Regions from separate parts of the Pseudomonas sp. RT4P38 genome, predicted to be linked through region 1. Evidence: riboswitches for the same ligand, from Rfam matches in the RefSeq annotation. Region 1 holds a riboswitch; each other region holds the start of a gene.
The links. Region 1 has a riboswitch for cobalamin ahead of cobO (cob(I)yrinic acid a,c-diamide adenosyltransferase). Riboswitches for the same ligand answer to the same signal wherever they lie in the genome.

Region 1 (10,317 bases):
GCGCACTGGCAATGGCGCCAACTGCAGCCCCGACTATCGTCACGGCTCGCAAGTAAGCGGACATTTTGTAAGGTGAACTTAAAGTCTTACTTGAAGTTTGCCGCGTAGCCGCTAGAATCCTGATCTATTATTGATGGCAAACCGCCTGCGTCCTGCGCAGGCGGTTTTCTTTTCTGTCCTCCCGGCAGAAAAAGCCGCAGCCAGATCAGGATGTTCTGCCTATGTCGACGTCGGCCCGCCTCGCAATCATGTTCTTCGCAGCGCTGCTCAGCGCCTGCGCCAGCCGTACACCGCCTCCTGCGCCAGTGGTTCGCGCGCCCATTGTTTTCGGTTCCTCCCAAGCATTCTCCCCTGAGGCAGAAGACGTATTGTTCCGCGCGCTCGGCCTGGTGGGTACGCCGTATCGTTGGGGTGGCAACACGCCGGATTCGGGTTTCGATTGCAGCGGACTGATCGGTTATGTCTACCGTGACGTCGCCGGCATTTCTCTGCCGCGTACCACGCGCGAGATGATCAGCATGCAGGCGGCCAGTGTGGGCAAGGAAGGTCTGCAAACTGGTGACCTGATCTTCTTCGCCACCAATGGCGGTTCTCAGGTCAGCCACGCCGGGATTTACGTCGGTGAAGGTCGCTTCGTCCATGCGCCAGCCACCGGCGGCACGGTGAAGCTCGACAGCTTGTCCAAAGCTTACTGGCAGAAAGCCTATCTGAGTGCCAAGCGCGTCTTGCAACCTGAGCACTTGGCACGCAACCCCTAAATTGCAGAGGTTGTCATGACCGCTCGCACACTCAATCTCGACGATTCCCTGTATCAATACCTGCTCGACGTTTCTCTGCGCGAAACGCCGCTGCTCAAGCGTCTGCGTGACGAAACCCAGGCGCTGCCCATGGCTCGCTGGCAAGTGGCGCCGGAGCAGGGCCAGTTTCTTGCGCTACTGGTGAAACTCACCGGCGCCAAGCGTCTGCTGGAAGTCGGCACCTTCACCGGTTACAGCGCCTTGTGCATGGCGGCTGCATTGCCGGATGACGGCTCGCTGATTTGCTGCGACATTCCTGGCGACTACAATGCCACCGCACGCCGTTACTGGCAGGAGGCGGGGTTAACCGAACGAATTGACCTACGCTTGGCGCCCGCGCTGGAAACCCTGGCTCAGCTGGATCAGCAAGTGCCATTCGACCTGATCTTCATCGATGCCGATAAAGCCAACTACCCACGCTATCTGGAGCACGCATTACGTCTGCTGCGCGTCGGCGGTCTGGCGGTGTTCGATAACACGCTGTGGAGCGGCCGGGTACTTGAGGACAATCCCGAGAGCGAAGACACTCGAGCCATCCAGGCGCTCAATCGCGCCTTGAAGGATGACTCGCGTGTCGACCTGTCGTTGTTGCCGTTGGGTGATGGGCTCACGCTCTGTCGCAAACGCTAAACCCTAGGTCCCTGTGGGAGCGAGCTTGCTCGCGATAGCGGTGGGTCAGGCGACATCGATGTTGAGTGGATTGCCCTCATCGCGAGCAAGCTCGCTCCCACAGGGTATGTGGGTTGCAGTTATTTAGTGGCAGAAACCCGCCACACCTTGTTGCCCACGTCATCCGCCACCAACAAATCACCCTGCTGATCAATCACCACGCCTACCGGACGGCCCATGGCTTTTTCCTCGTCATTGAGGAAACCGGTGAGCACATCAATCGGCTGCCCGATCGGTTTCCCTGCGCTGAACGGTACGAAAATCACTTTGTAGCCACTGTGCGGCTTACGGTTCCACGAGCCATGCTGGCCGATGAATGCACCTTCCTTGAACTGCGCCGGCAGCGTGTTACCTTCAGCGAACGTCAGGCCCAGCGAGGCGGTATGCGGGCCGACCGCGTAGTCCGGAGCAATGGCCTTGGCCACGAGGTCGGGGTTTTGCGGCTCGACGCGGATGTCGACGTGCTGACCGTAATAACTGTAAGGCCAGCCGTAGAACCCGCCGTCCTTCACTGACGTGATGTAGTCCGGCACCAGGTCGCTGCCGATTTCGTCGCGCTCGTTGACCGCTGTCCACAATGCGCCGCTCCGAGGTTCCCAGGCCAGGCCGTTTGGATTACGAATCCCCGAGGCGAAGATTCGATGATTGCCGGTGGCGCGATCCACTTCCCAGATCGCCGCGCGACCTTCTTCCTTGTCCATGCCGTTTTCGGCCACGTTGCTGTTGGAGCCCACCGTGACGTACAGCTTGCGGCCGTCCTTGCTGGCGATGACGTTTTTGGTCCAGTGATGATTGAGCGTACCGCCTGGCAGGTCGATCACCTTCATCGGCTGTGACTTGATCGCCGTCTCGCCGTTTTCATAGTGGAAGCGCAGCAAGCGGTCCGTGTCGGCGACGTACAGGTCATTGCCGACCAGGGTCATGCCGAAGGGCGAGTTGAGGTTTTCCAGGAACACCGTGCGGGTTTCGGCGATGCCGTCGTGGTCCTTGTCCCGCAGCAGCGTGATGCGATTCGGGCTCGGTACTTTGGCGCCGGCACGGCCCATGACTTTGCCCATGACCCAGCCACGAACGCCTTTGCCGTCATCGGGTTTGGGTGGTGCGTTGGTTTCGGCCACCAGCACGTCGCCGTTGGGCAGCACGTAGAGCCAGCGTGGGTGATCGAGACCTTCGGCAAAAGCCGCGACCTGAGTCCCTGTCGCGGCGATGGGTTTCGTGCCGTCCGGCCAGCCGATCGCCGGGGCGATGTTTACCGTCGGAATCAGGGTCTTGTTCGGTTCTGGCAGCTTGGGTGACGGGCCGAAGCCGTCGGAGACTTGCAGCCTGGCGGTTTCACCACAGGCGGCAAGCCCTCCGGCGAGCACGATGACGAGAACGAGCGGGGGCTTGCGCATGCTGATCTTCCCTATGAATGCATTGACCTAATCAATAGAGAAGCACAGGTGCGCGATGGTTCAACCGGTCAGCCGCGGGCTTCCTTGAACAGCACGGCAATGCCGGGGTGATAGTTGCCGGCTTCGTTGCGCAACTTGCGATACGCGTAGGGGAAATACCAGGCCACCGCGCAGGTGTGTTCCTTTTGCAGGTCGTCGACCATGTCCTGGAGTTCTTCCGGAGTAGCGCTTTGTTGAGCCTTTTGTGGCGCGACGAACAGGCAGCCGAGTTTCAGGTCGCTGGCGTAGCTGATGCGTTTGGCATCGCTGGTGATGTCCTGCAATGCTTGAGTCAGGTTCAGGCTGTTGACGCGTGGCCAGCGCTGGGTCGCCTGAAGGTAAGCGCGTTCTTCGCGGGTCGCGATAAACAGATCGGCACGGCCATTGCGTTCGCCTTCTTCGGTCTGTTTACGGGTCGGCGTTTGTTGCAACGTCACCATTTCCGCCATCCACGCAGCGGCGGACAGCAGGCTCAGGTTGGCTTTTTCATCGAACCAGTAAGGCGTGTCGTTATCGCCGCGCACGGCGTTGTAGCGGTCGATACAGTCAAACCAGCGTTCCAGCACCGGGCGCAGGAATTCCAGCTTCGGATTGCTGATGATCATGCCTTGCATGTGGCTCACCCTTGTTATTGTGTTGTGAGATTGTGGCTCTTTGATATCACTGCTGAGAGTGTGGCACAAGATTGGCGTCAGATAATTGATCGACGGCAGTTATTCGCTCGCAGGCCGCCCGTCTTCAATTGACGCTCCATCCCCAACCCTCTAACCTTCGCGGCTTGTTTCAGGTGCTCTGTGGCCTTGGTCGACTGAGTGAAACAGGGAAGCCGGTGAGTGACTCTCTTCAAGCGACGAAGAGCCATGATCCCGGCGCTGCCCCCGCAACGGTAAATGAGTGAAGGCTGCGCCTTGAGCCACTGTGTCGAGTGTCGACATGGGAAGGCGCGCAGTCAGGCTTCACGCCGCTCATGAGCCCGGAGACCGGCCTGATCCATCCAGCGGCATCACGGTGGGCGATGCCAGGCTTCTTGCCGTCTATTCTTGTGCCTGCCCGCCGTTATCCAGCCTCAACGGAGAGCTCCCCCATGACTGATACCCCCGATCGTGACGAACGTCATCTGGCGCGCATGCTGCGAAAAAAAGCCGTGATCGACGAACGCATCGCCAATTCCCCGAATGAATGCGGCCTGCTGCTGGTGCTGACCGGCAACGGCAAGGGCAAAAGCAGTTCGGCCTTCGGCATGCTCGCCCGGTCCATGGGCCACGGCATGCAGTGCGGCGTGGTGCAGTTCATCAAGGGGCGCAACAGCACCGGCGAAGAACTGTTCTTCCGGCGCTTCCCGGAACAGGTGCGTTTTCATGTGATGGGCGAGGGCTTCACCTGGGAAACCCAGGATCGCCAGCGTGACATCGCCGCTGCTGAAGCCGCCTGGGCGGTGTCCCGCGAATTGCTGCGTGATCCGTCGATCGGCCTGGTGGTGTTGGATGAGTTGAACATTGCGCTCAAGCACGGTTATCTGGATCTCGATCAAGTGCTCAGCGACTTGCAGACCCGTCCGCCGATGCAGCACGTGGTGGTCACCGGTCGCGGCGCCAAGCCGGAGATGATCGAACTGGCCGACACGGTCACCGAAATGGGCGTGATCAAACATGCGTTCCAGGCCGGGATCAAAGCGCAAAAAGGCGTCGAGTTGTGAGCTGCACTTTATGAATAGCCATCGTCAATGCCCGGCGGTACTGATTGCCGCGCCGGCCTCCGGTCAGGGCAAGACCACCGTCACCGCCGCGCTGGCCCGTTTGCATCGCAATCAGGGGCGCAAGGTTCGCGTGTTCAAGTGCGGCCCGGACTTTCTCGACCCGATGATTCTCGAGCGCGCCAGCGGTGCGCCGGTGTATCAACTGGACATGTGGATGGTCGGCGAACAGGAAAGTCGTCGTCTGTTGTGGGAAGCCGCCGGCGAAGCCGACCTGATCCTCATCGAAGGCGTCATGGGGCTGTTTGACGGTACGCCGTCCAGCGCTGATTTGGCGCGGCATTTCGGTGTGCCGGTGCTCGGTGTGATCGACGGCACCGCCATGGCCCAGACCTTTGGTGCACTGGCGTTGGGATTGGCGCGCTATCAGCCGGATTTGCCGTTTGCCGGTGTGTTGGCCAACCGCGTCGGCACCCTGCGTCACGCGCAATTACTGGAAGGCAGCCTTACTGAAGGTTTGCGCTGGTACGGCGCGTTGTCCCGGGAAACCGGGATCGAATTGCCGAGTCGTCATTTGGGTCTGGTTCAGGCCAGTGAGTTGAACGATCTCGATCTGCGCCTCGATGCGGCGGCCGATGCGCTGGCCAGCAGTTGCGAGGTCGCGCTGCCACCGGCGGTGGAATTCGCCGCGCCTGATGTGATCGCTGCCGAGCCGTTGTTGGCCGGTGTGCGAATTGCCGTGGCCCGAGATGAAGCGTTTGCCTTCACCTACGGCGCCAGCCTGGATTTGCTGCGGGCCATGGGCGCTGAGTTGTCGTTTTTCTCGCCGATCCGAGACACGCAATTGCCGGAGGCAGACAGCCTCTATCTGCCGGGCGGTTATCCCGAACTGCACCATGTGGCACTGTCACAGAACAGCACAATGCTGACCGCAATCCGTGCTCACCATGCGGCGGGCAAACCGTTGTTGGCCGAGTGCGGCGGCATGCTGTATCTGCTCGATTCTCTGACGGATGTCGAGGGCACTCGCGCTGAATTGGTCGGCTTGCTGGCGGGGGACGCGGTGATGCAAAAGCGTCTGGCCGCGTTGGCGTTGCAGGCGGTCGAATTGCCGGAAGGTTCGTTGCGCGGGCACACCTATCACCACTCGTTGACCAGCACCGAATTGGAGCCGATTGCCCGGGGCCTGAGCCCTAACGGCGGGCGCGGGGCGGAGGCGGTTTATCGTCAGGGGCGGATGACCGCCTCTTATGTGCACTTCTATTTCCCGTCCAATCCATCGGCGGTTGCCGCGCTATTTGCGCCTGACCAAAACCCTGTGGGAGCGAGCTTGCTCGCGAAGAGGCCATGACTGACAACGCCTTCTCCGAAGCTGAACGCGCGGCAGTCTACCGAGCCATCGGCGAACGCCGCGACATGCGCCATTTCAGCGGCGGCACCGTCGAGCCGCAATTACTGCGGCGCCTGCTCGAAGCGGCGCATCAGGCACCGAGTGTCGGCCTGATGCAGCCCTGGCGGTTCATCCGCATCAGCGATCGAGCCCTGCGCGGCAAGATCCAGCTACTGGTGGAAGAAGAACGTATCCGCACCGCCGAAGCCCTCGGCGAGCGCACCGACGAATTCATGAAGCTGAAAGTCGAAGGCATCAACGACTGCGCCGAAGTGCTGGTCGCCGCGCTGATGGACGATCGCGAGCGCCATATCTTCGGCCGTCGCACTTTGCCGGAAATGGACATGGCCTCGTTATCCTGCGCGATCCAGAACCTCTGGCTGGCTTCCCGCGCCGAAGGACTGGGCATGGGCTGGGTGTCGCTGTTCGAGCCGCAAGCCCTGGCGGACCTGCTGGGTTTGCCGGCCGGTGCCAAGCCCTTGGCCGTGCTTTGCCTGGGGCCGGTCAAGGCATTCTATCCGGCGCCGATGCTGGTACTCGAAGGCTGGGCGCAGGCGCGTCCGCTCAGTGAGCTGCTGTATGAAAATTATTGGGGAGTGAGTCAATGAGTGTGGCGTTGTTGAGTGTCGCCGCGGTTGCGCTGGATGCGCTGCTGGGTGAACCCAAACGCTGGCATCCGCTGGTGGCGTTCGGCCGTTTTGCCGATCGCATCGAGCAACGTTTCAATGGTGAAGGTCGTGGCTGGCGCAGCCATGGTGTCACCGCTTGGGTGATTGCAGTGTTGCCGCTGACCCTGCTGGCCACGGCGTTTTCCTGGGCGCCCTATGTCGGCTGGATCGTCGAGATTCTCGTGCTCTATTGCGCCCTCGGCATGCGCAGCCTTGGTGAACACGTCGAACCGGTGGCAAAGGCGCTGCGCAGCGATGATCTGGACGAGGCGCGCAAGCGTGTCGGTTATCTGGTCAGCCGCCAGACCAGCGAACTGGATAAAACCGAAGTCGCCCGCGCCGCCACCGAATCGGTGCTGGAGAACGGCAGCGACGCGGTGTTTGCCGCGTTGTTCTGGTTTGCCGTGGCCGGCGCGCCCGGTGTGGTGCTCTACCGTTTGAGCAACACCCTTGATGCGATGTGGGGTTACCGCAACGAACGCTTCGAACGTTTCGGCTGGGCGGCGGCAAAGATCGACGACGTCCTCAACTACATCCCTGCACGCCTGGTGGCGCTGACCTACGCGCTGCTGGGCAAAACCCGACTCGCTCTGAAGTGCTGGCGCACCCAAGGTCCGACCTGGGACAGCCCGAATGCCGGGCCTGTGATGGCGGCCGGTGCCGGTGCGCTCGGTGTCGAGTTGGGCGGGGCGGCGATTTATCACGGTGAACTGCATCAGCGTCCGCAACTGGGCGAAGGCATGCCGGCGGACGCCGACTCCATCGACCGCGGCTGGCAATTGGTCCAGCGCGGGGTATGGTTATGGTTGCTGATCCTCTGCGTGGGGGCTGAATTTTATGCTTGAGCACGGTGGTCGGTTACGCAAGGCGGCGCTCGAATACGGCATCGCCGAAGCCGATTGGCTCGACCTGTCCAGCGGCCTCGCGCCCTGGCCGTTTCCGGTCCCGGAGATCCCGTTGCGGGCCTGGGCGCGTTTGCCGGAAACCGATGACGGTCTGGAGCAGGCGGCCTGTGATTATTACGGCGCCGCTCAGGTGCTGCCGGTGGCCGGCTCGCAAATGGCGATCCAGTTGCTGCCGCGTTTGCGCCGGGCGGGCAAGGTCGGCGTGCTCTCGCCGTGTTACGCCGAACACGCCGAAGCGTGGCGACGCAATGGCTACATCGTGCGTGAAGTGCTGGAGCAGGAAGTCGACTTCTATCTCGACAGCCTCGACGTGCTGGTGGTGGTCAACCCGAACAACCCAACCGGCCTGAGCCTGACACCGAGTCGGTTGCTCGACTGGCACTCGCGGCTGGCCCAGCGCGGTGGCTGGCTGGTGGTGGACGAGGCGTTCATGGACAACACACCGCCGCTGAGCCTGGCACCTTTTGCCCATCAGGTCGGGTTGATCGTGCTGCGTTCCTTCGGCAAGTTTTTCGGTCTGGCCGGTGTGCGCCTCGGTTTCGTGCTGGCCGAGCGCAAGTTGCTCAAATTGCTGGCCGAGCAAGTCGGACCGTGGGCGGTCAGCGGGCCGACGCGGGTGCTGGGTCAGGCTTGTCTGCTGGATACCGAAGGGCATGCCCGGCAACGGGTTCGCGCTGAAGAAGCCAGCGAGCGTCTGGCGCTGCTGCTTGAACAGCACGGCTTCACACCCCAGGGTGGCTGCGCCTTGTTTCAATGGCTGATCACCGAACGCGCCGAAGCACTGCATGAGTTCATGGCCCGGCGCGGCATTCTGCTGCGCTTGTTCACGCACAACAGCAGCTTGCGTTTCGGCCTGCCCGCCGATGAAGCCGACTGGACACGTCTCGCGCAAGCGTTCGAAGCCTACGCTAGGGAAACCCAATGACTACGTTGATGGTGCAGGGCACCACGTCCGACGCCGGTAAAAGCACGCTGGTGACGGCATTATGCCGCTGGGTCACGCGTCAGGGCGTCAGCGTCGTGCCGTTCAAGCCGCAGAACATGGCGCTCAACAGTGCCGTGACCGCCGACGGTGGCGAGATCGGTCGCGCGCAAGCGGTACAGGCTCAGGCCGCCAACCTTGAGCCGCACACCGACATGAACCCGGTGCTGCTCAAACCCAACAGCGATACCGGCGCCCAAGTGATCATCCATGGTCGCGCGGTCACGACGATGAACGCGGTCGCGTATCACGACTACAAAGCCATCGCCATGCAAGCGGTGCTGGCCTCTCATGAACGGCTGAGCGCGGCGTATCCGGTGGTCATGGTCGAAGGCGCGGGTTCGCCGGCCGAGATCAATCTGCGTGCCGGTGACATCGCCAACATGGGCTTTGCCGAGGCGGTGGATTGTCCGGTGGTGTTGATCGCCGACATCAATCGAGGCGGGGTTTTCGCGCATCTGGTGGGCACGCTGGAACTGCTGTCATCCAGCGAGCAGGCGCGAGTCAAAGGCTTCATCATCAACCGCTTTCGCGGTGACATCGCCTTGCTGCAACCGGGCCTCGACTGGCTGGAATCCCGCACCGGCAAACCGGTGATTGGCGTGCTGCCTTACGTGATGGACCTGCACCTGGAAGCCGAGGACGGCATCGATCAGCGTCAGACCGACAAGGCTGACCAGGTGCTGAAAGTGCTGGTGCCGGTGCTGCCGCGCATCAGCAACCATACCGATTTCGATCCGCTGCGCTTGCATCCGCAGGTGGATCTGCAATTCATCGGCCCCGGCCAGGCGATTCCCCCGGCCGACCTGATGATTCTCCCTGGCTCTAAAAGCGTTCGCAGCGACCTCGCGTATCTGCGGGCCAATGGCTGGGACACCGCGATCAGTCGTCATCTGCGTTATGGCGGCAAAGTGCTGGGCATCTGCGGTGGCCTGCAAATGCTCGGTGAACAAGTACACGATCCGCTGGGCCTCGAAGGCGCACCGGGTTCCAGTGCCGGTTTGGGCTTGCTGGCGTTCGAAACGCAGCTCGAAGAAGAGAAGCAATTGCGCAATGTACGCGGGCGTCTGGCGCTGGAAGACGCACCGGTCAGCGGCTATGAAATTCATGCCGGCGTGACCACCGGGCCGGCATTGGAAAACGCCGCGGTGCAGCTGGACGATGGTCGCTGCGACGGTGCGCAAAGCGTGGATGGGCAGATTTTCGGCACCTATCTGCATGGGCTGTTTGAATCGCCCGCGGCGTGCAGTGCGCTGTTGCGCTGGGCAGGTTTGCAGGCGGTGCAGGACGTGGATTATCACGCGTTGCGTGAGCGCGATATCGAGCGGCTGGCGGATCTGGTGGAGAAGCATCTGGATATCTCGCTGCTGCGGGAGCTCTGTGGGATTTGAGGTGACTGCACCGGCCCCATCGCGAGCAAGCTCGCTCCCACAGGTTCCGTGTGCGGACCAAAAATCTGTAAACAACCTCGATCCTTGTGGGAGCGAGCTTGCTCGCGATGAGGCCTGTCGCTACACCGCTAATTAAAAGGTTATGAACATGCTGCAACTAATCCTCGGCGGCGCCCGTTCCGGCAAAAGTCGCCTGGCCGAAAAACTTGCCTCCGACAGCGCTCTGGCAGTGACTTACATCGCCACCAGTCAACCGCTCGACGGTGAAATGAACGAGCGGGTCGCCCATCACCGCGCCCGTCGTCCGGCCGAATGGGCGTTGATCGAAGAGCCTGTGGAACTCGCCCGCGTCCTGCGCGAAACCGCCAGCGCCGATCGGTGCCTGCTGG
Region 2 (10,317 bases), 840 kb from region 1:
TACGCCCGTCGCGGGTCGGGTAGTTGGCGAGGATCAGGGCGATGCGTTTTTCAGCGTTGGGTACTCGCGTCAGATCAATCCAGCGCCGCGCCAGTTCGGCGACAAAATCCATGCGCTCCGGTTGTGGTCGATAGCAGACCACATCGGATTGACTGCGCTCGCTGCGCCAAGCCAGGTCCTTGAAGCTGATCGGTCGGCTGATGATTCGGCCATCCAGTTCCGGCAGCGCGATGTGCATCGCCAGATCACGCGGACCGAGGCCCTGTTCGCTGGCGCGCCAATCGGGTTCGTTGTCCTGGGCGCAGATCGCCTGGATCACCGGGATGTTGCGGCGAAACGGTCGCAGGTGCGGCGCTTCGGGGCTGGATTGCGCGAAACCGGTGGTATTGAGAATTACGCCGGCCTCGACTTCATCCAGCCAGTCCTCGACCACCGTCAGGCAGCCGGGCTCTTTCAAACTGGCCACGGCAATGGGCAACGGGTTCAACCCCGTCGCCTGCAAACGCTGACAGAAAACATCGATGAAACCGGTGTTCGCCGCTTGCAGATGCGAACGGTAAAACAGCACCGCCGCGACCGGTTGATCGGCCTGCCAATCGGCTTGCCAATCCTTCAGTTCAGCGGGGCTTTTGTGCGGGTGGTAGATCGCCGTGCGCGGCAGGGTTTGCGGCTCGGCCCAGGCGTAGTCGCGATCCAGCCAACGATTGGCGAGACAGCGGAAAAAATCCAGAGCATTGCTCATGCCGCCCTGACGCAGAAACTGCCAGAGTCGATCGCGGTCGCAGGCAGCCACCGTGCTCAGCTCGCTGAGTTCCGGGTCCGGGCGGTCATCGCCGGGCACCAGAATCAGTTGCACGCCGCGCTCCGACAGTTGCACCAGTTGCTCGACGCCGTAACGCCAATAGGCGATGCCACCGTGCAGCGAAATCAGTATCACCTTGGCATGGCGCAGCACTTCGTCGACATACAAGTCGACCGACGCGTGATTCTGCACCTGCATCGGGTTGGCCAGGCGCACGCTGGGGTAATCGTCGGGCAACTGCTGCGCCGCCTCGGCGAGCAGCGCGAGGCTTGAGTCGCCGCTGCACAGGATCACCAGCTCGGCGGGGGTTTGTCCAAGGTCGGCAATGTTGTCATCCGACACGAAACCGCCGGGCTGGGTCCTGAGCAGATGCATGGCTTAAACGCTGAGCGCAGCGCGCAATTGCGCTTCAAGCAGAGTGGCGTCCAGCTCCTGACCGATCAACACCAGACGCGTGGTGCGCGCTTCATCGGCGCCCCACTGACGGTCGAAGTGCTTGTCGAAACGTGTGCCCACGCCCTGAATCAGCAGGCGCATCGGTTTGTTCGGGATGGCGGCGAAACCTTTGACACGCAAGATGCCGTGTTGAACCACCAGTTGAGTCAGCGCGTCCAGCAGCAGGCTTTCGTCGGCTTGCGGCAGTTCGATGGAGATGGAGTCGAACGCATCGTGGTCGTGATCGTCTTCACCTTCATGGTGGTGATCATGATGGCTATGACGGCTGTCGATGTGTTCTTCAGAACCGGCGCCGAGGCCGATCAGCACGTCCAGTGGCAGACGACCACTGCTGGCCTCGATGACTTTCACGGCGGGCGGCAATTCTTCAGCGACTTCCAGGCGTACACGGGCCAGGTCTTCAGGGCTGATCAGGTCGGCCTTGTTGAGGATCACCAGGTCGGCGCTGGCCAGTTGGTCGGCGAACAGCTCGTGCAGTGGCGATTCGTGATCCAGGTTCGGGTCGAGTTTGCGCTGGGCATCGACCTGGTCCGGGAAAGCCGCGAAGGTGCCGGCGGCGACCGCTGGGCTGTCGACCACGGTGATGACCGCGTCAACGGTGCAGGCGCTGCGGATTTCCGGCCACTGGAAGGCTTGCACCAGCGGTTTTGGCAAGGCCAGGCCCGAGGTTTCGATAAGGATGTGGTCGAGGTCGCCGCGGCGGGCGACCAATTCGCGCATCACAGGGAAGAATTCTTCTTGAACGGTGCAGCACAGGCAGCCGTTGGCCAATTCATAAACGCGGCCGTTGGCTTCTTCTTCAGTGCAGCCGATGGAGCACTGCTTGAGGATTTCGCCGTCGATGCCCAGCTCGCCGAACTCGTTGACGATCACCGCAATACGACGGCCCTGAGCGTTGTCGAGCATGTGCCGCAGCAACGTGGTTTTGCCCGAGCCGAGGAAGCCGGTAACGATGGTGACGGGGAGTTTGGCCAGTGTTTTCATCGGATGCCCTTTGGCAAGGTGGCGGGCATATGGCACGACGACCGGCAACGCGGACGCGCGTGCCTGAAGAGTTCGCCACCGGATCACCCCGCCCGGTTGAAAGTGAGAATCTGTGTCGAGGCAGGTCTCCTGGCTGACGGCTTGCCAGTCGTTCGACTGACGTTGGCTGCGCCTTCCCGCGGGCCCGATAGACAGGGCTTGCAGTGGCGTGGCAGCCAAAAGAACCGTTCACAGTTGCGGGGGCAGCCGCGGCATCGACCGCGTTCCCTTCTTAGCTTCGGCAGACGCCGAAGAACCTCGAAAGCGCAAGGCTACGCATCGTGTGGGGGCGGGTCAATGTCTTGTGCCGACCTCCAGGGCGCCTTCGCGGGCAAGCCTCGCTCCTACAAGAGCGCCGCCGTCCTTGTAGGAGCGAGGCTTGCCCGCGAAGAAGTCACCTCGATCTCGAGTTGAGAACGCTTGCCAATTGACGCCCAACCCCCGCCCATGCTCTCCTACACGCCTTGTTACGGGTGCCCTTCACAGGGTGAAACGGGAAACCGGTGAATCATGTGCTTTACTCTAAAGTCATGTCAGTCCGGTGCTGCCCCCGCAACGGTAAGCGAGCGTAGCGTCAGATCCACTGTGCCAGCAGTTCGGCATGGGAAGGTGATGCTTGCAGGTCAAGGCGAAAGCCAGCGCCCCTCGTGAGCCCGGAGACCGGCCCGCAACACAAAGTGACCATTACGATCACTGAATAACAAACCCGCGGTGGGCGGGCGCTGTTTGAACCTCTGCGCGCCCGGCTCGCAGGGGTCTTCCATGCGCTCTATTCACCCGCTGACAGACCAGAGGGAAGCGCCATGTCGATCATCAGCAGTACCGGCAGCAACACCGATAAGAGCAGCGCCAGCACCACCACGACCCTGACTCAACGCCTGACCGCCGCTGTGTGTGCGTCGATCCTTGGTGCTAGCCTGGTGTATTTCGCCGGTTTCTCGCACATCGAAGCGGTGCACAATGCCGCGCACGATACCCGCCACAGCTCTGCATTCCCGTGCCATTGAGACCTGCTGACATGATCAAGCGTATTGCGCAAACCGCAGGGTTCACCGGGCTGCTGGCCGCCCTGTTGCTGACCCTGCTGCAAAGCTTCTGGGTGGCTCCGCTGATTCTGCAGGCCGAGACTTACGAAAAATCCGAGCCCGCCGCTGTTGCAGTTCACGAACACGCCGCGGGTGCTGTCGCCGCTCACACTCACGACGCCGAAGCCTGGGAACCGGAAGACGGCTGGCAGCGTGTGCTGTCCACCACGGGCGGCAACCTGGTGGTAGCGGTCGGTTTCGCCCTGATGCTTGCCGGTCTTTACACCTTGCGCGCACCGACTCGCACTTCCCAAGGCCTGCTCTGGGGCCTGGCCGGTTACGCGACGTTCGTGCTGGCACCGACCCTCGGTCTGCCGCCCGAGCTGCCGGGCACTGCCGCGGCTGATTTGGCGCAACGGCAGGTCTGGTGGATCGGCACGGCTGCCTCCACCGCGGTCGGCATCGCATTGATCGTGTTCAGCCGTCACTGGCTGATGAAAGTGCTCGGCGTGGCCATTCTGGCCGTTCCTCACGTGATCGGTGCACCACAACCGGAAGTCCATTCGATGCTGGCTCCAGAAACCCTGGAAGCTCAATTCAAAATCGCTTCGCAGCTGACCAACGTGGCATTCTGGCTGGCCCTGGGCCTGATCAGTGCCTGGTTGTTCCGCCGCAAAAGCGATGGTCAATACCACGCATGACTGAGATCAGCACAGCGCCGACTTTAGTGGTCGGCCTGGGCTGCCAGCGCGGCTGCCCTGTCAGCACGCTGCGGGCGCTGCTTGATCAGGCGTTACAGGCTCATAAAATCGAACTTCACCAGATCAAGGCCCTGGCCAGCATCGACCTGAAGCGCGAAGAACCTGGCTTGATCGAATTGGCCGAACAACTAGCACTCCCACTGATGTACTTCAGCAGCGAACAACTGGCCGGCTATCAACCGCAACTCAGCCACCGCTCGGACATCGCGTTCGAACGCACCGGCTGCTACGGCGTCGCGGAAAGTGCCGCCCTGGCCCTGGCCGAACACCTGACCCAGGCACCGGCAAAATTGCTGATTTCACGACAAAAATATGCCCAGGCCACCTTGGCATTGGCCGGCGCCGCCTAAAATCCTCGATAATCCCCGTCTTTGATCATGAGCAATCTTCATCTGAAGCCTTGCCCAGCCCCTTTTTCTCACAGGAACCGACGATGACCGTCTACTTCATTGGCGCAGGTCCCGGCGACCCGGAACTGATCACCGTCAAAGGCCAACGGCTGATTCGCAGCTGCCCGGTGATCATCTACGCCGGCTCCCTGGTGCCCGCCGCCGTGCTGGAAGGCCATCGCGCCGAACAGGTGGTCAACAGCGCCGAACTGCACCTGGAACAGATCATCGAGCTGATCAAATCTGCCCATGCCAAGGGCCAGGACGTGGCCCGGGTGCACTCTGGCGATCCAAGTCTTTATGGCGCCATTGGCGAGCAGATTCGCTACCTGCGCGAACTCGACATCCCTTTTGAAATTATTCCCGGTGTCACGGCCACGGCGGCCTGCGCGGCGCTTCTGGGCGCGGAACTGACGTTACCGGACGTGTCGCAAAGCGTGATCCTGACCCGCTACGCCGACAAGACCGCCATGCCCGCCGGCGAAGAACTGGGCAGCCTGGCACAGCATGGGGCGACCATGGCGATTCATCTGGGGGTCAATCATCTGGAGAAAATCCTGGTTGAATTGCTGCCGCACTACGGCGCGGACTGCCCGATCGCGGTGATTCACCGAGCGACCTGGCCGGATCAGGATTGGGTGGTGGGGACGCTTGAAGACATTGCCGCGAAAGTTGAAGCCAAGGGGTTTCGGCGCACGGCGTTGATTTTGGTGGGCCGAGTCTTGGGCAGTGTTCACTTCAGTGAGTCATCGCTGTACCGCGCTGGGCATGCGCATCTCTACAGACCCTAGGACCCATAAAAAAACGGCGCTCACGGGGCGCCGTTTTTTTATGTTTGCAGCGAACACCTTGCTTAGTAGTAGGCGTTTTCTTTCTGCGTGTGGTCGGTGACGTCACGAACACCCTTGAGCTCGGGAATGCGTTCGAGCAACGTGCGCTCGATGCCTTCGCGCAGGGTGACGTCTGCCTGGCCGCAGCCTTGGCAACCGCCGCCGAACTTCAGTACGGCGATGCCGTCTTCGACCACATCGATCAGGCTGACCTGACCGCCGTGGCTGGCCAGCCCCGGGTTGATCTCGGTTTGCAGGTAGTAGTTGATGCGCTCGTTGACCGGGCTGTCGGCGTTGACCATCGGGACTTTGGCGTTTGGCGCCTTGATGGTCAGCTGGCCGCCCATGCGGTCGGTGGCGTAGTCGACTACCGCGTCGTCCAGGAAAGCTTCGCTGAACGAGTCGATGTAAGCGGTGAAGCTTTTCAGCCCCAGCGCCGTGTCTTCAGGTTTTTCTTCGCCCGGCTTGCAGTAGGCAATACAGGTTTCGGCGTACTGAGTGCCAGGCTGGGTGATAAAAACGCGGATGCCGATGCCTGGGGTGTTCTGCTTGGAGAGCAGATCAGCCAGATAATCGTGGGCGGCGTCGGTAATGGTAATAGCGGTCATGGAAACTCCTCGCAGGCTTGGGCGCAGTTTACGCCAATCATCGCGCCGCACAAAGTCCTAGTATTTTTGTCGGGAAAGATGCGCCTGTCGATGAACATCTGATCACCGCAACCCCTGTAGGAGCGAAGCTTGCTCGCGAAAGCGGTCTGATAGTTGACATCTATGCTGAATGTCAGCCCCCTTTCGCGAGCAAGCTTCGCTCCTACAGGGGTTCGGCGGTGCGTGTTCAGGCTTTCAATCAAAGATTCTCGTACCGGTTCATGTCCAGCACGCCCTCTTCCACCGGATCGGTCTCGTGGACGTACTGGCTCAGGTCATGAAAGTAAAACCAGAACTGCGGATGGCTGCGGCGAATGCCCCAGCGCTCGACGATTTTTTCGAAGCGATGGGCGTCCTTGGCGTTTTCCATGGCATCCACGAATGCCGGCACTTGCTCGGCCGGGATGTTGAACATGAAGTTCGGATAGCTGCTGAGTACGCCCGGGTAAACAGTCACGGTGTCGAGCCCTGGCTGATACCGCAGCGATTCACCGAGCAGGAACGCCACGTTACTGTGCGCGCGGTTGCGCAGCAGGCTGTAAACCTCGCGTTTGCCGCTCTGGGTTTCAATGCGCAGCAGGGTCGCCTCCGGCAACTGATCAATGACCCTCAATCCGGCCGCCGGACGCGAAGTCAGTCGACTCAACGCCTGCTCGGCGCTCTGCAATGCCGGATCGATGTTCGGCCGCGAGCAATAAGCGCCGTCACACCGGTTGATCGGATCAGGCTTGGCGTTGAGGTCGCCGTAACGGGCCAGCATCTGCATGACGAAATCGCGTTTCGGGTCCTTTTCGTCCAGCACCAGCGCCGTCTCTTTGTCGTTATCGATGGACTCGTAGTCCATCCACATCTTGAATTTTCCGCCGCTCTGGTACCAATCGTCGAGGTAATCATCCCGCGAATCGGCGGGCATCAGACGCAAGAAGTTTTGCTCGGCGCCGTTGCGGATCAGGTCGAAGTACAGGCGCGTTTGCGCCTGATGGGAGACGTTGCCGAACACGTCGAAGTTAACCGCCAACTGGTAGTAAGTGCGCTCCAGCAGCGGGAAGTCGAACAGCCACATCGTTTGTGGCACGTCACCAATCAGGCCCTTGTTCACCGAGGCGCTGTCGAAATGCCGGAAAATGCTCAGCAGCGCGTTGTCGTTGCCGGCCCACAAGGTCGACCAGCTCGGGGCAGGCGTATCGGCGTAACTGTCACGGCGCAGCGCCTCGTACTCGTTACGCTTGTTGCGGTAGTCATGCCACAGGCTCAGGACACTGCCGACATCATCGTTCTGCCCCGGCATCGCCAGCAACGGCGTGGCCTGACCGCGATACTTCGGATCGATGATGTAGAGGTCGTGCTCTGGCGCCTGGAACAGTGCCCAGAAGTTATCGCGGATCACGTCGGTGGCGATCTGGCCGCGGCACACCGGGCCGCGAATGAAGGTACGCACGAAGTATTCGGCATTATCGAGCATGAACTGATAACGCGCCTGGGCCGGGATCGCCTCGAACGTGCTGAACGGATTGGCCCGACGCTCCGGCCCATAGCCTGGCAACGCGTCGACCTGCCAGTTGCCGTTGTAGAAGAGGCTTTTGATCCGCGCCATCTTCGCCGCGCTCAACGGGTAGGTGATGTGGGTCTTTTGCACAATCACGCCTTGCACCGGCCACAAGCGGTAATACACCTGAGTACCCGGATCGTCATTCGGGCGGCGTGTGTTGATCAGATCGATCGGCTGGCCGGTCGGCGTGCGTGAACGTACCCACTGAAAGAAATGCCCCGGCTCGCCGTCTTTGAAATAAAGATGAGCGAGAAACCAATGTTCGAACAACCAGCGCCCCACAAGGCTTTGCCGTGCGCCCGGTGCGTTGAGCAGGTTTTCCCACTGCACCACCTGCAACGCTTCTTTGGCGCTCGGCACAAGGCCTTGCTCGTCAATCGGCGCGCCGGACGCCAGCCAGCGTTGCAGCGTCTGGTATTGCTGGTCGGTCAGGCCGGTGACCGCCAACGGCATGCCCTCTTGGGGGTGTGAACGGGCGTAGCCGTCGAACTCGGCCGGCATGGCGCACCTGTTTTCCCGGCTCAGACCGAGGACGATGTCTTCCGGCAACCTGGCATTGGGTTGCAATGGGGTTTTGTGGCCCTGCTCCAGCATCCGCGCCATCAGCGATGCTTGGCTGCCTTGAGCATTGAGCACCGAATAGAAGTCCTTTTGCTGCCAGGCACGTTTGCCGAAAGCGTCATAAAACAGCCGGGTCGGCGCGGCAGCCTGGCGGCGTTCGCCGTCGTAGACCGGGGTCTTGGTCGCGCCCCGAGCAGCCCCTTCGCCACTGCCCAGATTGAGCTGACAGGCGGCGTCATAGCAGGCGTGGCAGGCCACACACTTTTCGGTGAAGATCGGTTGGATGTCGCGGCTGTAAGAAATCACAGAGGAAATCGCCGGACCTTGCGCGATGGCATCCCAGCTTAAAAGCAGCATAAACAGGCTGGTGATGACGCGATTCGACATGTCCCAGGTCCCAATCATGAAAAGCGCCGCGATTCTACCGGTCTGTCCCCCACACCATCATGAGCGATATTCATGAAAAACCGGGACATGCTCTAAAACCACGCAGGTTTGCTATTATCCCGCCCCTTCGTCATGGTCTTTCCGAGTAGTCCAAATGTCCGATCGCAGTGTTCGCCTTCAAGCTCTCAAGCACGCCCTCAAAGAGCGCATCCTGATTCTCGATGGCGGCATGGGCACGATGATCCAGAGCTACAAGCTCGAGGAGCAGGATTACCGGGGCAAACGCTTCGCCGACTGGCCAAGTGACGTCAAGGGCAACAACGACCTGTTGATCCTGACGCGCCCGGACGTGATTGGCGCCATCGAGAAAGCCTACCTGGATGCCGGCGCCGACATTCTGGAAACCAACACTTTCAACGCCACTCAGGTTTCCCTGGCCGACTACGGCATGCAGGGCCTGGCGTACGAGTTAAACGTAGAAGGCGCTCGGCTGGCGCGCAAGGTGGCCGATGCCAAGACCCTGGAAACCCCGGACAAGCCGCGTTTCGTCGCCGGCGTGATCGGGCCGACCAGCCGCACCTGCTCGCTGTCGCCGGACGTGAATAACCCCGGCTACCGCAACGTGACCTTCGATGAACTGGTGGAAAACTACACCGAGGCCACCAAAGGCCTGATCGAAGGCGGCGCCGACCTGATCCTGATCGAAACCATTTTCGACACCCTGAACGCCAAAGCCGCGATCTTCGCCGTGCAAGGGGTGTTCGAAGAGTTGGGCATCGAACTGCCGATCATGATTTCCGGCACCATCACCGACGCCTCCGGCCGTACACTTTCCGGCCAGACCACCGAAGCGTTCTGGAACTCCGTAGCCCACGCCAAGCCGATTTCGGTCGGTCTGAACTGCGCCCTCGGCGCCAGCGAATTGCGCCCGTACCTGGAAGAGCTGTCGAACAAGGCCAGCACCCACGTGTCGGCGCATCCGAACGCCGGCCTGCCGAACGAATTCGGCGAGTACGACGAGCTGCCATCAGAAACCGCCAAAGTCATCGAAGAGTTCGCCCAAAGCGGCTTCCTCAACATCGTTGGCGGCTGCTGCGGCACCACGCCGGGCCACATCGAAGCCATCGCCAAAGCGGTGGCCGGTTACGCACCGCGCGAGATTCCGGAGATTCCCAAGGCCTGCCGCCTCTCGGGTCTGGAGCCGTTCACCATCGATCGCAACTCGTTGTTCATCAACGTCGGCGAGCGCACTAACATCACCGGTTCGGCCAAGTTTGCGCGGCTGATCCGTGAAGACAACTACACCGAAGCCCTGGAAGTCGCCCTGCAGCAGGTCGAAGCCGGTGCCCAGGTGATCGACATCAACATGGACGAAGGGATGCTCGATTCGAAGAAGGCCATGGTGACCTTCCTCAATCTGATTGCCGGTGAGCCGGACATCTCCCGCGTGCCGATCATGATCGATTCCTCCAAATGGGAAGTGATCGAAGCCGGCCTCAAATGCATTCAGGGCAAGGGCATCGTCAACTCGATCAGCATGAAGGAAGGCGTCGAGCAGTTCATTCACCACGCCAAACTGTGCAAGCGCTATGGCGCCGCCGTGGTGGTGATGGCCTTCGACGAAGCCGGACAGGCCGACACCGAAGCGCGCAAAAAAGAGATCTGCAAGCGCTCCTACGACATTCTGGTCAACGAAGTTGGCTTCCCGCCGGAAGACATCATCTTCGACCCGAACATCTTCGCCATCGCCACCGGCATCGAAGAACACAACAATTACGCTGTGGACTTCATCAACGCCTGTGCCTACATCCGCGACGAGCTGCCGTATGCGCTGACCTCCGGCGGCGTGTCCAACGTATCGTTCTCGTTCCGTGGCAACAACCCGGT
Region 3 (10,317 bases), 2.4 Mb from region 1:
GGCGGATATCCTGATGCCGGAATGGGCCGCTGCTCAGACAGAGTTCCTTGCCCTGAAGCGCAGCGGGGATGCTGACCTGTTGGTTGCTGCCCGTCAGCGCCTACGGCTGACAGGGATGCCGGCAGCACTGATTTCTCAGGTAGAGCGTGGCGGTAAGGTTCAGCCGTACCAGACGCTCACCAGCCCCATTGCCGGTGTACTGCAAGAGTTGAACGTACGCGCGGGTATGACCGTGGCGACTGGCGACACTCTGGCACGCGTCAATGGCTTAAGTAGTGTCTGGCTAGCCGTGGCCGTTCCAGAATCGGAGTCCGGAGCTATCACCGTGGGGCAGGCAGTCGAAGCGCGCTTGCCAGCCTTTCCAGGGACAATGCTTAGTGGCAAAGTCAGCGCGATTCTTCCCGAAACCAATCCGGACAGCCGCACCATTCGTGTGCGGGTGGAACTACCCAATCCGGACGGGCGCCTGAGACCAGGTTTGACGGCGCAGGTACGCCTGAATCGCTCGACCGAGCAAAGTGTGTTGTGGGTGCCCAGCGAGGCCGTCATTCGCACTGGCCGACGTGCCTTGGTGATGATCGCCGAAGACGCTGGCCGCTATCGTCCAGTGGAGGTGCAGCTCGGGCAGGAAAGTGATGGCAAGACGGCGATATTGAAAGGTCTGGAAGAAGGACAGAAGGTGGTTACCTCTGGCCAGTTCCTGCTCGACTCGGAGGCCAGTCTTAAGGGTATTGTTGCAACCTCGGAGCAAGAGCCACCACCCAGCGCAGCAGCCTCCAGCTTTCACGAGGCGGATGGGCAAATCGTTGAGATCAACGACAAAGAAGTCACGCTCGCCCATGGCCCCTTCAAGACACTCGGCATGCCGGGTATGACGATGACTTTCCCACTCGCCAATCCGGCTCTGGTGCAGGGCCATAAAACGGGCGACAAGGTTCGGATCGCGGTGAGCCAAACCGACGATGGCTTGCGTGTAGAGCGCTTGGATAAATCGGGGAGCCAGCCATGATCGCTGCCCTCATCCGTTGGTCAGTGGCCAACCGATTCCTGGTACTACTGACGACGCTATTCGTCACGGCTTGGGGTATTTGGTCGGTGCAGAGCACGCCCATTGATGCGCTGCCGGATCTCTCTGATGTTCAGGTGATCATTCGCACCCCGTATCCGGGACAAGCGCCGCAGATTGTTGAGAACCAAGTGACCTATCCGTTGGCCACAACAATGCTCTCGGTGCCGGGCGCCAAGACGGTGCGTGGTTATTCCTTCTTCGGTGACAGCTTCGTTTACGTGCTGTTCGAAGACGGCACTGACTTGTACTGGGCTCGCTCGCGGGTGTTGGAGTATCTAAGCCAAATACAAAGTCGCTTACCGGCCAGCGCCAAGCCGGCGTTGGGACCAGATGCGACGGGGGTGGGTTGGATCTATCAGTACGCACTAGTGGATCGCAGTGGCGGACACGATTTAGCGCAGCTTCGCGCACTTCAGGACTGGTTCCTCAAGTTCGAACTCAAGACCCTGTCCAACGTGGCGGAAGTGGCCACCGTGGGGGGCATGGTCAAGCAATACCAGGTGCAGCTTGATCCGCTCAAACTGGCCAGCCTCGGCATCACTCAGGCGCAGGTAACCGAGGCTATTGGCAAGGCCAATCAGGAAACCGGTGGGGCCGTGCTGGAGATGGCTGAGACCGAGTTCATCGTGCGTGCTTCCGGCTACCTGAAGACACTAAATGACTTTCGGGCAATCCCGCTCAAGCTGGGTTCGGGTGGTGTGCCGGTGACCCTTGGCGATGTCGCCACGATCCAGTTGGGTCCGGAAATGCGGCGTGGCATCACTGAACTCGACGGCGAAGGCGAGACCGTCGGCGGCGTGGTGATTTTGCGCAGCGGCAAGAATGCTCGCGAGACCATTGCGGCGGTCAAAACGAAACTCGACGAACTGAAAAGCAGTTTGCCGGCCGGAGTGGAAATCGTCACCACCTACGACCGCAGCAAGCTGATCGACCGCGCTGTGGAAAATCTCAGCCACAAACTAATCGAAGAGTTCATCGTCGTCGCGTTGGTGTGTGGGATCTTCCTCTGGCACCTGCGCTCATCCCTGGTGGCGATCATCTCCTTGCCGGTTGGTGTGTTGATTGCCTTCATCGTCATGCGCTACCAGGGCATCAACGCCAACATCATGTCCTTGGGCGGGATAGCCATCGCCATCGGCGCCATGGTCGATGCCGCCGTGGTGATGATCGAGAACGCCCACAAGAAGATTGAGGCTTGGCACGTGGCTAATCCCGGAGAGGAATTGAAGGGGGAGCGTCATTGGCACGTGATGACCGAAGCGGCGGCAGAAGTAGGTCCAGCACTGTTCTTCTGTTTGTTGATCATCACCCTGTCGTTCATTCCGGTGTTCACCCTGGAGGCGCAAGAAGGGCGGCTGTTCGGCCCGTTGGCTTTCACCAAGACCTACGCCATGGCCGCAGCGGCGGGATTGTCAGTAACCTTGGTGCCGGTGCTGATGGGCTATTGGATTCGAGGACGAATTCCCAGTGAACAACAGAATCCGTTGAACCGGTGGTTGATTCGGATCTATCAGCCGGCTCTGGACGCGGTCTTGCGTCGACCAAAGATCACGCTGCTGGTGGCGCTATTGGTTTTTGTCAGCGCGCTATGGCCAATGTCTCGCCTGGGTGGCGAGTTTCTCCCCCCGTTGGACGAGGGCGACCTGCTCTATATGCCTTCAGCTCTGCCGGGATTGTCGGCGCAGAAAGCGGCGCAACTGTTGCAACAGACCGACCGCTTGATCAAGACCGTTCCAGAGGTCGAACACGTATTCGGTAAAGCCGGTCGTGCCGAAACTGCCACCGACCCCGCACCGCTGGAGATGTTCGAAACCACCATCCAATTCAAGCCGCACGAGCAATGGCGGCCAGGCATGACCCAGGAAAAGTTGGTGGAAGAACTGGATCGAGTGGTACGAGTCCCTGGGCTTACGAATATCTGGATACCACCGATTCGCAACCGTATCGACATGCTGGCCACGGGGATCAAGAGTCCCATCGGAGTGAAAGTTGCCGGCACCAACCTATCGGAGATCGATGCCGCGACTCAGGCGGTCGAGCGAGTTGCCAAGGGCGTACCCGGTGTCAGTTCGGCTCTGGCCGAGCGGCTGACGGGTGGCCGCTATATCGACGTGGATATCGACCGCAAGGCCGCCGCTCGCTACGGACTGAATATCGCCGATGTGCAATCCATCGTGGCCGGCGCTATCGGCGGTGAAAACGTCGGCGAGACCATTGAAGGTCTTGCACGTTTCCCGATCAACGTGCGTTACCCACGGGAGTGGCGTGACTCGCTCGGTGCCTTGGAGCAGTTGCCGATCTACACCCCGTCAGGCAGCCAGATCACCCTCGGCACGGTGGCAAAGGTCAAGGTCAGTGACGGTCCTCCGATGCTCAAGAGCGAGAATGCACGGCCCTCTGGTTGGGTATACATCGACGTGCGTGGCCGGGACATTGCCTCGGTGGTAGCTGATCTACGCCGGGTAGTCAGTGAGCAGGTCAAGTTGCAGCCAGGCATGAGCCTGAGCTATTCGGGACAGTACGAATTTCTCGAAAGGGCCAACGCTCGACTCAAACTGGTGGTGCCTGCCACTCTGGTGATCATCTTCGTGTTGCTCTACCTGACTTTTGCCCGCTTCGATGAGGTCGTGCTGATCATGGCCACTCTGCCATTCGCACTGACGGGCGGAGCATGGTTCCTCTATCTGTTGGGATTCAACCTGTCAGTCGCCACCGGGGTCGGGTTTATCGCCTTGGCCGGAGTGTCTGCCGAATTTGGCGTGATCATGCTGCTCTACCTGAAGAACGCCTGGGCCGAACGTGAGGACCTCGGCGACAGCACTGAGCACGGGCTGGTTGCGGCCATTCGTGAAGGCGCCGTGCAGCGAGTTCGACCCAAGGCCATGACCGTGGCCGTGATCATTGCCGGTCTGTTACCCATCCTGTTGGGCAGCGGCACCGGCAGCGAGGTCATGAGCCGCATCGCCGCGCCCATGGTTGGCGGCATGATCACGGCGCCCTTACTTTCTCTGTTTGTCATCCCGGCAGCCTATCGCCTGATGCGTCGGCGCCATCTCCCAGTTGAACCCACCACCCCTTAAGGAAAAGTCGTATGAAACTGACCCTGATTGCAGTTGCAAGCACCGTAGTAACGCTGTCTTTTTCTGTCCTGGCAGAGGACATACCGGGCATGAAAATGGGCGGTATGGACGGTATGCAGATGAAGCAGGACGCAAAGCAGGCTCCAGTAGCCAAAGCGCAAGGCACTATCAAGGCTATTAACTCCGAGAAGCACACTGTGACTATCGCTCATGGCGCCGTGCCGGCGGTGCAGTGGCCCGCTATGACCATGGCTTTTTCCGCCACGGCGGAGCAATTGGAGGGTCTAAGCGCTGGAGATCAGGTGGCTTTCGAATTCAGATCTGAGGGCGCGAAAGCCATGATTGTGTCCATTAAAAAGGTGAAATAACCACGAGACGCCTAGCGCTCCCTCCCACACGGTGTTGTAGGTGGGAAGGGGGCTTGGCGTCTGTTTAACGATTTTGTCGTTAACCAACCGCGATCACGTTAAACCGGCGCGACTTGAAGCTGATCATCTCTGTCGCCTGAGGTTCGACATATCTCGAATACTCGAGAGCAAGTCAAACAGAGCGAAATCGCAGAATCTGCGCGCCGTCGAAAGGATCGACAAGGTAATGCCCGTGCACGCCGAACGTATCCTGCAAGCATTGCGGGGTCAGCACCTCAAGTGGCTTGCCGAGGGCCGCTAATCGCCCCCGATCCAGTACCGCCAAACGGTCACAGGTCAGCGCCTGATTCAGGTCATGCAGGGCGATCAATGTCGTCACCGGCAGAGCCTGCACTACTTTTAGAATGGCGAGCTGGTGCTGGATATCCAAGTGATTGGTCGGTTCGTCCAGCAACAGAATCTGCGGGCGCTGGGCCAAAGCGCGAGCGATGTGGACACGCTGACGTTCACCGCCGGACAGACTGTGCCAGGTACGGTTTTTCAGGTGCGTTGCATCGACGTCGCGCAGCGCCTGCAGGACGATGGCATCGTCCTCACTCGACCACGGGCTCAAGGCCGACAGCCATGGCGTTCGGCCCAGGGCTACGGCATCAAACACACTGATGGCATCCAAGGTGTCGGCCTGTTGCTCTACCACCGCCAGGGTTTGCGCGATGGTTCGTCGTGACTGCGCCTTGAGGCACTGGCCGTTGAGGTGGATGTCTCCCCGGCTGGGGACGCGCACGCCGGCCAGCAGTTTGAGCAGCGTGGATTTTCCCGAACCGTTGGGCCCGACGAGGCCCAGGGTTTCACCACGACGGATGTCCAGGTGGATGTCGTGCAGCAACTCAGCGTCGCGGACATGGAACCCGAGGCCGGAACAACTTAGTACGGATTCGTCGATAACAGGCGAGGCAGCATTCATCGGGCATTCCTCCGACCGATCAGGATCAACGCGAACACCGGCGCGCCAACCAGTGCGGTGATGACGCCGACCGGGATCACCTGGCCTTTGATCAGCGTTCGGGAGAGCACATCGGCGGCGATCAGAAACACACCACCCAGCGCGCTCGCCGGCAGCAGACGCGCATGCCGGGTGCCCAGCAGCAGTCGCACGGCATGGGGAATGACCAGTCCGACGAAACCGATGGAACCGACAATCGACACCATCACCGCCGTCACCAGTGCGGCGCAGCTGATCAACAGAAATTGCACTCGGCGTACCGGAATGCCGAGCGAGGCGGCTGAGTCCGCGCCAAAAGTGAAGGCATCCAGCGTCCGACGGTGCCACAGGCACACCGCGAGACCGATCAATGCCACGGGCACCGACAGCCAGACCGACGGCCAGCGCACACCGCTGAGATTGCCCAGCAACCAGAACATGATGCCGCGGGCCTGTTCGGAACTGGCCGACTTGGTGATCAGAAACGCCGTAAGCGCATTGAACAACTGCGAACCGGCAATCCCCGCCAGGATGATTTGCCCGGTGCCGCCGTTTGAACCACTGGCACGGGCCAGCAAAACAACCACGGCGAAGGCGGCAACGGCGCCGGCAAACGCCCCGACCGACAGCGAAATCAGCCCCGCCCCGAGGCCCAGCAATGCCACCAGTACAGCGCCCGTCGAAGCGCCGGCGGAAATGCCGAGCAGATAAGGATCGGCCAGCGGGTTGCGCAACAGCGATTGCAGGATCACCCCGCAGGTGGCCAGGCCCGCGCCGCAGGCCGCTGCCACCAGCGCGCGGGTCAGGCGGTAATTCCAGACGATGCCTTCGTCTATCGGATCGAGGACATAACCGGCAGTCCACAGTTTGTTCGCCAGCACCTGGAACACCACGCTCGGTTCGATGCTCGTTTCACCGATGGTCACACCGGCAATCACGGCCAGCAGCAGTGTCAGCAATGCCAGCAGCGTACGAATCAGCACCCTGGTCATTTCGGCAGGTCGTAGCCGTTGATGGCTGATGCCAGGGTTTCAAGACCGTCGAACATTCTCACGCTGGCCTGCATGGCCATGGCGTCGAGGATGATGATGCGGTTGTTTTTCACGGCGTCCATGTTGCGGGTCACCGGGTCGCTGCGCAGGAATTCCAGTTTCTTTTGATAGTCGTCAGCCGGGAAGCGACGGCGATCCATGCGTGCGATGACCAGGAAGGTCGGGTTGGCCTTGGCGATGGTTTCCCAGCCGACGGTTGGCCATTCTTCATCAGACTGAACCACGTTGCGCACACCCAACGTGTTCAACATGAAGTCGGGAATGCCCTTGTGCCCGGCGACATAGGGGTCGATATCCAGACTGGCGCTGGAGAACCAGAACAGCGCACTGGTGTGCTTCAGATCCTTGTTCTGTACGGTGGCAATGGACTTGGCCAGGCTGGCCTTGAGTTGGGCGGTCAGCTGCTGGCCACGTTCCTGCACGTCGAAGATTTCAGCCAATTGGCTGATGCTTTTGTAGAGGCTGTCGATGTGAAATGCCTCCAGACGTGTGCCATCGGCACCGACCAGGTTGTCCTTGGCTTCGCAGTCGGAGGGCATCAGGTAGGTCGGGATCTTCAGTTCGTGAAATTGGTCGCGAGTACCGACCACGCCTTGCGGGCCGACCATCCACTCCAGCTCCACTGCCACCAGCTGCGGACGCTTGCCGATCACCGCCTCGAAACTCGGCTCGTTATCGGCCAGGCGCTCGATCGTGTCGTTCTCTGTCTTGTACGTGGCCAGCACATCGTTGAACCACAACGAAGTGCCGACCAGCGTGTTGCCAAGGCCCATGGCGTAGAGCATTTCAGTGCCAGCCTGGCCGATGGTCACGACACGGCTGGGTGCCTGCTGAAAGGTCAACGTGCTGCCACAGTTCTCGACGGTCAGGGGATAGTGGGTCGGGGCCGCATGGGCGAGGGTGGACAGTCCCAGGGCAGTGGCGAGGGTGGCAAGGCGGAACAGCAGCATGACGCAATCTCCATGTGACCGTACAAGAGCAGCGGTACGGACTGGAAACACATCATCGAACGCTGCCATTGAAGCAGTGAAGTGCCGATCACTGAGGTGACGCTCGGCGCAAGGATGTCCTTCCCGGACACCCCGCCGGTTAGTGATTTGCTTGGCCGGCAGGTCTCCTGACTGGTGCGTCGTCGCCAGGCTCCAGCCTTCCCGGGAGTGATCCCAGTGGCAGTTCAGGAGCAGGCTCAGCACCTACAGTTGCGGGGGCAGTTCCGTTTGATGCCGTGTCAGGCATCTCGGATTCCCTATTAATCCCATTTGGAAACCGGTGGCCGGCATGGTAGTCGATCATGCCGAATATCACCACTGAGCGCTTTTGGCTGATGACTGCCTGTTCACGACTGACTTTCTCAGGGCGTGAAGCGGTCATCGAGAAGAGACCGATAGCGATACGCTAAAGTTATGCGGGTCGTCGATCAATTGTGATCCATTGTTCGTGCTGCGTCCGTCCCTGGAGCGTCCAATGCCGCCCATCACCACGCGCCTGGTGGCGCTGTTTGTTCTTTGCCTGACGCTTGAAGTGCCAGCCCAGACCAACGCCTGCCCAGCTGGCGAGAAACAAGTGTGCCTGGACGGCTGCATCTGCCTGCCAGACGCAGGACAACTGCTCGGCCCCCTGTCTGATGGCATCTTCCAGATCGCGGCACCTGCCCTGGCGCTGTGGCTGACCCAAGCCCGCGCTGAAGCAGCCAACGCCGACATCCAACCCATTCCACCGCACATCCGGGAGCAACTGCTGCGCTGGTACGACCCCAGCGTGCTGGATATCGCACGCTACAAAGTTAGCGACAACGGCCAATTCAGCGCCGCCACTGCCATGCTGCAAAACCCCGATGTCGGTGCCGTGACGCTGATCGACATCATCCTCTTCCGGGACGCTCAAACCGCAGAACAGAACATCGCGCTCTGGGCTCACGAATTAAAGCATGTGCAGCAGTATCAGGAATGGGGGGTAGAAGGATTCGCCCAGCGGTATACACAAGATTTCAATGCTGTGGAGGCGCCGGCTTATGCCATTCAGGCTGAGGTCAGACGGTTGGTGCGGGAAGGGACTGACTGAAGGGTAGTGAAGCCGCCCATCACGACTGGCTGCATTGTGTCGATTTCGGTCAGTAGTGACAGCAGAAATCGTCCCATTGCAGCCTTTCAAGCACCGCAAAGGTCGGCCAAAATCGGTCCATAGCCAGGGTTCGCTTTGGGCCGATACGCGAGCGCAGGTATGGATCGAGCCATGGCCCTGGTCGCATAAATTTGAAATGCACGGCGTTGCTCGACAGAATCGTGCCCCGATCCGGCCAAAGGTGCCGGACGTTCGTGGTGAAAAGGGGCTGCAGTTGAACGAACAGACATTGTCCATGCGCCTGGAACGCGTGGCGGCGCATGTGCCAGCCGGTGCGCGCCTGGCCGATATCGGCTCGGATCACGGCTACCTGCCGGTGGCGTTGATGCGCCGGGGCGCCATCGCGGCGGCGGTGGCCGGCGAGGTGGCATTGACGCCGTTCCGCTCGGCCGAACGCACCGTGCGCGAGAACGGCCTGGACCAGCGGATCGTCGTGCGCCTGGCCAATGGCCTGGCGGCGATCGAGCCGGGAGACGGAATCACGGCGATCAGCATCTGCGGCATGGGCGGCGAGACGATCCGCGACATTCTCGACAGCGGCAAGGCGCGTCTGAGCGGCCAGGAGCGCCTGATCTTGCAGCCCAACGGCGGCGAGCAGCCACTGCGCCGATGGCTGATGGAAAATGGCTACCGCATCCTCTGCGAGGAACTGCTGCGGGAAAAGCGCTTCGACTACGAAATCATCGTCGCCGAGCGCGCCGGGCCGGTGATGTACACCGCCGAGGAGCTGTACTTCGGCCCGCTGCAGATGCAGGCACGCAGCCCGGCGTTCCTGGTCAAGTGGCAGCGCATGCTGCGCCAGAAGCAGAAGACCCTGACCCACTTCGCCCGAGCGCGGCAGGCCGTGCCCGAGGAGAAGGTGCAAGACGTCGCCCGGCAGGCCCGGTGGATCACCGAGCTGCTGGCTTGAGCCCAGCAACTGATCTGAGGCGGATCTCAGCCCGTACCGATACGCTACCCAAAAACTGCTCCTGGTTTTTCGCGTTATGACAGGCGTGATTCGCGTGTGGCGCTGATCAAGCCCTCGGCCGTGACACCGATGCGCAAGAACGAATCTAAGCGTCAGATTGTTTTTTTGCCAGGCCGATGGCTGTAGTCATATGCGGTACAGCGTAGGCCTTGTACCAATGATTCATTCCCGCAATAGCTTTCTGGGCGGGTGCCGTGTCGGCTGCCCCGACCAATTCCGCGCAAGCCTGCGCCATCGAGACAAGAATGCGGGCTGCTTCGGGAACATAGGGGAGGTCATTCCCAGCTTCATGACGCTCACGAATGATCTGGTAGCGAATGTTCTCCGGGAGTGTCCAGGCACTGATTAAAAACTCCTGAACGGAGTAATCGACGCCTTTGATTTCCACGGTCGCGCAGCGATGTTCCTCACTGAACCCTGCCGCTTCGATCTGCTCACAGCTATCGATAACAGTGTTCATCATTTCTCGAATTTGTTGCCAATCAGTTTTCATTCGAACTCCTTTTCAATGTTGTTCTTGAAGTTACGGGCGGCCTCGATTTCCAGCCCCGGTGTGCTGTCCAGCTACCGACTATGAGCGACGGCGGCCAGTTGCTCGGTATCTACGCGAACAAAAATGGAGTCTCCAATAGCCGTGAGCACGTCCCCCGCGTAGACCTCACAGATGACGCGACT

Region 2: linked by a shared signal. The riboswitch ahead of ACYZT7_RS13720 (CbtB domain-containing protein) and the one ahead of cobO (cob(I)yrinic acid a,c-diamide adenosyltransferase) in region 1 are both predicted to bind cobalamin.
Region 3: linked by a shared signal. The riboswitch ahead of ACYZT7_RS20745 (ABC transporter substrate-binding protein) and the one ahead of cobO (cob(I)yrinic acid a,c-diamide adenosyltransferase) in region 1 are both predicted to bind cobalamin.

The regions. Positions count from the first base shown of each region.
Region 1 covers NZ_CM142703.1:2,092,894-2,103,210, forward strand. The annotation lists gene ACYZT7_RS09700 (C40 family peptidase) at 1-56, shown strand, start outside; gene ACYZT7_RS09705 (C40 family peptidase) at 222-758, shown strand; gene ACYZT7_RS09710 (O-methyltransferase) at 774-1,427, shown strand; gene ACYZT7_RS09715 (PQQ-dependent sugar dehydrogenase) at 1,547-2,860, opposite strand; gene ACYZT7_RS09720 (hypothetical protein) at 2,929-3,513, opposite strand; cobalamin riboswitch at 3,668-3,902, shown strand; gene cobO (cob(I)yrinic acid a,c-diamide adenosyltransferase) at 3,984-4,595, shown strand; gene ACYZT7_RS09730 (cobyrinate a,c-diamide synthase) at 4,606-5,943, shown strand; gene bluB (5,6-dimethylbenzimidazole synthase) at 5,940-6,590, shown strand; gene cbiB (adenosylcobinamide-phosphate synthase CbiB) at 6,587-7,495, shown strand; gene cobD (threonine-phosphate decarboxylase CobD) at 7,488-8,480, shown strand; gene ACYZT7_RS09750 (cobyric acid synthase) at 8,477-9,928, shown strand; gene cobU (bifunctional adenosylcobinamide kinase/adenosylcobinamide-phosphate guanylyltransferase) at 10,077-10,317, shown strand, end outside.
Region 2 covers NZ_CM142703.1:2,932,619-2,942,935, reverse strand. The annotation lists gene cobN (cobaltochelatase subunit CobN) at 1-1,177, opposite strand, end outside; gene cobW (cobalamin biosynthesis protein CobW) at 1,181-2,242, opposite strand; cobalamin riboswitch at 2,345-2,557, opposite strand; cobalamin riboswitch at 2,736-2,964, shown strand; gene ACYZT7_RS13720 (CbtB domain-containing protein) at 3,085-3,288, shown strand; gene ACYZT7_RS13715 (CbtA family protein) at 3,300-4,007, shown strand; gene ACYZT7_RS13710 (cobalamin biosynthesis protein) at 4,004-4,417, shown strand; gene cobM (precorrin-4 C(11)-methyltransferase) at 4,501-5,247, shown strand; gene nfuA (Fe-S biogenesis protein NfuA) at 5,310-5,894, opposite strand; gene ACYZT7_RS13695 (fatty acid cis/trans isomerase) at 6,133-8,430, opposite strand; gene metH (methionine synthase) at 8,585-10,317, shown strand, end outside.
Region 3 covers NZ_CM142703.1:4,490,298-4,500,614, reverse strand. The annotation lists gene ACYZT7_RS20770 (efflux RND transporter periplasmic adaptor subunit) at 1-1,009, shown strand, start outside; gene ACYZT7_RS20765 (efflux RND transporter permease subunit) at 1,006-4,149, shown strand; gene ACYZT7_RS20760 (copper-binding protein) at 4,161-4,517, shown strand; gene ACYZT7_RS20755 (ABC transporter ATP-binding protein) at 4,690-5,481, opposite strand; gene ACYZT7_RS20750 (FecCD family ABC transporter permease) at 5,478-6,479, opposite strand; gene ACYZT7_RS20745 (ABC transporter substrate-binding protein) at 6,488-7,501, opposite strand; cobalamin riboswitch at 7,642-7,844, opposite strand; gene ACYZT7_RS20740 (eCIS core domain-containing protein) at 8,016-8,612, shown strand; gene ACYZT7_RS20735 (tRNA (adenine(22)-N(1))-methyltransferase) at 8,887-9,582, shown strand; gene ACYZT7_RS20730 (hypothetical protein) at 9,728-10,135, opposite strand; gene ACYZT7_RS20725 (hypothetical protein) at 10,207-10,317, opposite strand, start outside.